Regions from separate parts of the Streptomyces sp. LX-29 genome, predicted to be linked through region 1. Evidence: riboswitches for the same ligand, from Rfam matches in the RefSeq annotation. Region 1 holds a riboswitch; the other holds the start of a gene.

Region 1 (3,400 bases):
CGCGCAACGGCGCGGGCCGCCCGGATCGACGCGGATGAGACCGACCACCCAGGAGTGTGGACCATGAACGTTGTGACCCCGGCAGGCGGCGACAGCGCGACGGCCCGCACCTGGCCGGACGTACTGAACTCGCTGCTGAGCGGCGCCGACCTGAGCGCCGAGGACACCGCGTGGGCGATGGACCGGATCATGCGGGGCGAGGCGACCGACGCCCAGATCGCCGGCTTCGCGGTCGCCCTGCGGGCCAAGGGCGAGACGGTGGCCGAGGTGTCCGGACTCGTCCAGACCATGTACGCGCACGCCAACCTGATCGAGGTGCCCGGCCCCACCGTCGACATCGTGGGCACCGGCGGCGACCGCGCCAGGACGGTGAACATCTCCACCATGTCGGCGCTGGTCGTCGCGGGCACCGGTGCCAAGGTCGTCAAGCACGGCAACCGCGCCGCGTCCTCCGCCAGCGGTTCCTCCGACGTCCTGGAGAAGCTCGGGGTCAATCTGGACCTGACCCCGCGCCGGGTGGTCGAGGTGGCCGAGGAGGCCGGGATCACCTTCTGCTTCGCGGTGAAGTTCCACCCCGCGCTGCGGCATGTCGCCCCCGCCCGGCGCGAGCTGGGCATCCCCACCACCTTCAACTTCCTCGGCCCGCTGACCAATCCGGCGCGGGTCACGGCCCAGGCCACCGGCGTCGCCGACGCCCGGATGGCGCCCATCCTCGCCGGTGTGCTCGCCGAGCGCGGCTCCTCCGCGCTGGTCTTCCGCGGCGACGACGGCCTCGACGAGCTGACCGTCACCTCCACCTCGCGGGTGTGGGTGGTCCGGGACGGCGCCGTGCGCGAGGAGACGTTCGACCCCCGCGACGTCGGCATCGACCTGGTGCCGGTGGAGTCCCTGCGCGGCGCCGACGCCTCCTACAACGCGGACGTCGCCCGCCGGCTGCTGGCGGGCGAGACCGGCCCGGTGCGGGACGCGGTGCTGCTCAACTCCGCCGCCGCGCTCGTCGCCCTGGCGCCCGACGACCGGCCGCTCACCGCGCAGATCGCCGACGGCATCGAGCGCGCCGCCGAGGCCGTCGACTCCGGCGCCGCGCGCGCGGCCCTGGACCGCTGGGTGCTCGCCACCTCCCGTTGACCCCGCCGGCCCGTCCGGGGGGTACGGAGGTCCCGGCCCCCCGGTCCCGCGGGCTGGCGTACGGTCAGCAGCGCCTGGCCGGGGGTGTGGGGGGGGCGAAGGCACCCCCACCCTGCCCTCGGCCGAGGTGAGGTCGGCGGTGCGCCCGCCGGCCCGCGGTCCCGTCCGGGATGCGGACCGCGGTTGCGCCAGGGCCGTCGTTTGGCATACTTGCGGTCAGGTCACGAGTGACAGCGACTACGGCCCCGGCCCGCTGTCCGGCAACCCTCCGTCCGTGGCGGGGTGCCCCGGGTGATGACCGGGTCGCAGGCAGCGAGGTCTGCGGCAAGCGCGGATCCCTCGCCAGGGATCCTGGTCGTCGAGGGAGCTCTTCCGTGATTCAGCGAATGCTCTAGGGCCTACGGCCCGTTCTCTTCCCCCTCCTCCGCCGTCGCGGCACAGCCGTCGCGCGCGTTGAGGCAACACCCCGTGCCCCGGGCCCCGTTGGGCCGCCCCGCGCGGGTTTTCTGAGCCATTCCGCACTGTCCCGCCGGGAGATATCGCCATGTCCGCATGCCCTGACACCGCCACCGTCAGCACCTCCGTCGACACCCCCGCCCCCACCCCCTCGGTTTCGGCTGCCGCGCCCGTCGCCGACGCCTGCGCCGACCCCGACTGCGCGCCGCTGCCGGTGCTGGGCGGGGACGTGCTCGTGCCGCTGGTGACCGGCGGCGAGGTCACGTACGCGGCGCTCGACTACGCGGCCAGCGCGCCCGCGTTGAAGCGGGTGTGGGACGACGTGGCGGCCTACGCGCCGTACTACGGGAGCGTGCACCGGGGGGCGGGCTATCTCTCGCAGCTGTCGACCGACCTGTTCGAGAACAGTCGCACGACGGTGGCGGACTTTCTGGGCTGCCGCGCCGACGACCAGGTGGTCTTCACCCGCTCGACCACCGACTCGCTGAACCTGTTGGCGGCCGTACTCCCGCCCGCCACGCGGGTGTTCGTCTTCGAGACCGAGCACCACGCCTCGCTGCTGCCGTGGGAGCGTCGGGAGGACGTCGAGGTGACGTATCTGAGCGCGCCGCGGTCGCCGCGGGAGGCGGTGCGGACGCTGGAGCGCGCGCTGGTCGACCGCGAGCCGTACGGGCCGGCCCTGGTCTGCGTGACGGGTGCCTCCAATGTGACGGGGGAGTTGTGGCCCGTGCGGGAACTGGCCGCCGCCGCCCATGCGCACGGGGCGCGCATCGTGGTCGACGCCGCGCAGCTCGCGCCGCACCACCCGGTGGACCTCGCCGGGGACGACCTCGACTGGGTGGCCTTCTCGGGGCACAAGCTGTACGCGCCCTTCGGCTCCGGGGTGCTGGCCGGGCGGGCCGACTGGCTGCGGGAGGCTGAGCCCTATCTGGCGGGCGGCGGCGCCAGCCGCGCGGTCGCGCGCCGTGGCGACGGCGGGGTGGACGTGGAGTGGCACACCACCGCCGCGCGGCACGAGGCCGGTTCGCCCAACGTCATCGGCGCCTACGCCGTCGCCTCCGCGTGCAGGGCGCTGGCCGAGGCCGGCTTCGACCGGTTGGTCGACCGTGAGCGGCGGCTGGTCGCGGCCGTGCGCGCGGGGCTGGCGGAGGTGCCCGAGGTGCGGGTGCTGTCGCTGTTCGGCGACGACGCCCCGCGCGTGGGTGTCATCTCCTTCGTCGTCGACGGCTGGAACAGCTCGCACTTCGCCGCCGCGCTCTCCGCCGAGTACGGCATCGGGGTGCGGGACGGGCTCTTCTGCGCCCACCCGCTGGTGCGCACCCTGCTCGGCAGCGAGCCCCAGGAGCAGGGGGAGTGCGGCGCCCCGGAGGCGTCCCCCGGCGAGCGGTCGCTCAACGCCATCCGGGTGAGCTTCGGCGCGGGGACGCCCGACGAGCACGTGGAGCGCTTCGTGGCGGCGGTGAAGGAGTTGGTCCGCGACGGCGCCAAGTGGCACTACCGGACGGAGGGCGGGCGCTGCGTCCCGGACCGGGGCTGATGCCGAAGAGGTCGGACCGGGGCTGATCCCGCGGGGTGCCGGGCGGGGGCGGCGGACGCCCCCGCGGCACGGCGGGGTCGGGTTCAGCCTTCGAGGCCGATGGCGAACGCCGCCTCCAGGTCGTGCTGCGAGTAGGTGCGGAAGGCGACGTGCGTCTCGGTCGAGGCGACGCCGGGCACCTTGTTGATCTGGCCCGGGATGGCGTCCGCGAGGTCGTCGTGCCGGGCCACCCGCACCATCGCGATGAGGTCGTGCGCGCCGGTGACCGAGTACACCTCG
Region 2 (3,400 bases), 1.7 Mb from region 1:
CCCGGAGACCAGCCCGCCGCCGCCGCGCCTGGCGGTGAGCCGGCCGGTGCCCTCCTCCCGCGTGTACGAGACGGGGCCGCGGTTGGACGCTAGGAGGACCTGGGCGCCCTGGGCGCCGGAGCGGGCGAAGGCCATGTCGCGAGCCTAGCCATCGCGCGGGGCGGGCAAACGTGCGAACGGATTCTTACGCCGCGTGGCGGGTGGTGTATTCGGGGACCTCGGTCATCGGGGGGCGCTCCTCCGTGTCGACGGCGGCGGTGCGCGGCACGAAGCCGCCCTCCTCGCCGCGGTCGAACTGGGTCAGCCGGGGCCGCACCAGATGGCCGCGGGCCAGCCGCAGCTGCGCGGTGCGGTAGATCGCGGCGGCCATCCGGCCCAGCGCCTGGTCGTCCTGGTGGCGGTGGAGCCGCACTCCCACGTCCACCTGCGCCAGCGCGTCCAGCCCCACCGTGTGCAGCGCGTCCACCAGCAGCCCCAGCTCCACCCCGTAGCCGACGGGGAACGGCAGCCGCTCCAGCAGCGAGCGGCGCGCCGCGTACTCCCCGCCCAGCGGCTGGACGAAGCCGGCCAGCAGCGGCCAGTGCAGGTTGAGCAGCGGCCGGGCGACCAGCTCGGTGACCCGCCCGCCCTGGCCGGCGGCCCCGGCGCCCGCCGCGCCGGCGGCCAGCGGCCGGTCGTACATCGCCTTGACGAAGTGCACGTCCGGGTCGGTCAGCAGCGGGCCGACGATGCCGGAGACGAACCGGGCGCGGAACTCGCGCAGGTCGGCGTCGACGAAGCAGACGATGTCGCCGCCGGTCACCAGCAGGGAGCGCCACAGCACCTCGCCCTTGCCGGGCAGGGCGGGAATGCGCGGCAGGATCGCGTCGCGGTGCACGACCCGGGCGCCCGCCTCGGCGGCCACCTTCGCCGTGCCGTCCGTGGAGCCGGAGTCCAGCACCACCAGCTCGTCGACGAGCGGGACCCCCGCGCCGCCCGGCCCACCCTCCGGCTGGTCCATCAGCTCGCGACGGATGGTGGCGACGATCTCGCCCACCGTCGCCTCCTCGTTCAGGGCCGGCAGCACCACGCTCACGGTGGTGCCCGCCGCCCGTTTGGCGGCCAGCAGCTGGTCGAGCGGGCGGTCGGCAGCGGACCAGGAGCGCTGCCGTAGCCAGCGCTCCACCTCTTCCAGCACGTGCGTTCGTCTCCCCGGTCGGCATCTCGCATCTCGCGGTGCGGACGGCCCTCTTCACCGCCCGCCCCTTCGGTTACAGTCTTGAACAACGCGGACGGCCTTCGCATGCCGGGGTCGGTCCGCCGAAAAACGCCTGGGTTCGCCCAGTGCCATACCGCTCATCCAGAGGGGCAGAGGGACACGGCCCGTTGAAGCCCCGGCAACCCTCCAGCCGGTCTCGGTCACCGGCGTCAGCGCTCGACGCGACGCCGCCGACGCGAGGCTCCCGGCGGGGAAGGTGCCAATTCCGTCTCGCGGCGAGACGCGTCGCGAGGAAGATGAGGAGAAAGGGCCTCGCCGCTATGGCTGTACCCGCCGCACCCGCCGTCGAAGTCTCGACCGCCGCCGCTGCCGACTCGGTGAACCTCGGTCCCGCCGTCGCCCTGTCCTGTCGGGAGTGCGGGGAGCGCTTCGGGCTCGGCCCGATCTTCGCCTGCGAGGTCTGCTTCGGCCCCCTGGAGGTCGCCTACGAGCTGCCGGAGGGCGACCCCGAGGAACTGCGCCGCCGCATCGAGGCCGGCCCGAACAGCATCTGGCGGTACGCGCCGCTGCTCCCCGTCCCCGCCGACGTCGCCTCCCGGCCCAATCTGAACCCGGGCTTCACCCAGCTGGTCAAGGCGGACAACCTCGCCCGCGAGCTGGGCGTCACCGGCGAGCTGCACATCAAGGACGACTCCGGGAACCCCACCCACTCCTTCAAGGACCGGGTGGTGGCCATCGCCGTCGAGGCGGCCCGGGCCTTCGGCTTCACCACCCTGTCCTGCTCCTCCACCGGCAACCTGGCCGGCGCGGTGGGCGCCGCGGCGGCCCGGGCCGGCTTCCGCTCCTGCGTCTTCATCCCGCACGACCTGGAGGCGGGCAAGGTCGTCATGGCCGCGGTCTACGGCGGAGACCTGGTCGGCATCGAGGGCACCTACGACGACGTCAACCGCTTCTGCAGCGAGCTGATCGGCGACCCGCTCGGCGAGGGGTGGGGCTTCGTCAACGTCAACCTCCGCCCGTACTACGGCGAGGGCTCCAAGACGCTGGCGTACGAGATCTGCGAACAGCTCGGGTGGCGGCTGCCGGACCAGATCGTGGTCCCGATCGCCTCCGGCTCCCAGCTCACCAAGATCGACAAGGGGCTGAAGGAGCTGGTCCGGCTCGGTCTGGTGGAGGACCGCCCGTACAAGATCTTCGGTGCCCAGGCGGAGGGCTGCTCGCCGGTCTCCCGGGCCTTCAAGGACGGCCATGACGTCGTCCGGCCGGTGAAGCCCGACACCATCGCCAAGTCGCTCGCCATCGGCAACCCGGCCGACGGCCCGTATGTGCTGGACATCGCGCGTCGCACCGGGGGCGCGGTGGAGGACGTGGACGACGCTCGGATCGTCGACGCGATCAAGCTGCTCGCCCGCACCGAGGGCATCTTCGCCGAGACGGCGGGCGGGGTGACGGTCGGCGTGACGCGGAAGCTGATCGAGGCCGGCGTCCTCGACCCGACCCTGACCACCGTCGTGCTCAACACCGGCGACGGCCTGAAGACGCTGGACGCGGTGGCGCCGACGACGGGGCCGTCCGCGGTGATCCGGCCGAACCTGGACGCGTTCCGCGAGGCCGGTCTCGCGTGAGCGAGGGTCCCGCCGGAAGGCCGTAGTCGCGCCGCGGCCGCCCCGGAAGGGGCGCTGCACCGCCGTCTCCCCCCCCGTACCTGACCGGAGGTCACACCACATGAGCGTCAACGTCCGCATCCCGACCATCCTGCGCACCTACACCGGCGGCCAGGCCGAGGTGACCGCCGAGGGCGCCACCCTCGCCGAGGTGATCGCGGACCTGGACAGCAACCACCAGGGCATCGGCGCCCGGGTCCTGGACGACCAGGGCAAACTGCGTCGCTTCGTCAACGTCTACGTCAACGACGACGACGTCCGCTTCGCCGACGGCCTGGCCACGGCGGTGCCGGACGGCGCCGGAGTCTCGATCATCCCGGCGGTGGCCGGAGGCTGATCCAGCCCCCTTCCCCGTATACCGCCCGGTAATCACCCCGTCCCGAAAAGAAACCGGACGGGGTGATTCCGTGTATTGAAGCGCGATACAGTTGAGGCGTTTCCCCTCGCCGGCGGCGCGCCGAGCACATATGAGAACTCGTCAAGTTGTGCGCGAATTGTGTGCATGAATTGTCGGGTTAGCCTGCTATGTCCGGCCCGA

What was found. A riboswitch is a leader RNA that binds a small molecule or an ion and turns the genes downstream of it on or off. The one in region 1 is predicted to bind S-adenosylmethionine.
Region 2: it holds a riboswitch for S-adenosylmethionine, as region 1 does, so the genes downstream of both, thrC (threonine synthase) here and LRS74_RS25225 (aminotransferase class V-fold PLP-dependent enzyme) in region 1, are expected to answer to the same signal.

What each region holds. Positions count from the first base shown of each region.
Region 1 is NZ_CP089746.1:5,984,719-5,988,118, forward strand. Features, by position in the region: gene trpD (anthranilate phosphoribosyltransferase) at 64-1,128, shown strand; SAM riboswitch class IV at 1,348-1,465, shown strand; gene LRS74_RS25225 (aminotransferase class V-fold PLP-dependent enzyme) at 1,673-3,121, shown strand; gene LRS74_RS25230 (Lrp/AsnC ligand binding domain-containing protein) at 3,205-3,400, opposite strand, start outside.
Region 2 is NZ_CP089746.1:4,317,751-4,321,150, forward strand. Features, by position in the region: gene LRS74_RS18670 (trehalose-6-phosphate synthase) at 1-135, opposite strand, end outside; gene LRS74_RS18675 (glucosyl-3-phosphoglycerate synthase) at 185-1,177, opposite strand; SAM riboswitch class I at 1,333-1,501, shown strand; gene thrC (threonine synthase) at 1,519-2,823, shown strand; gene LRS74_RS18685 (MoaD/ThiS family protein) at 2,924-3,199, shown strand.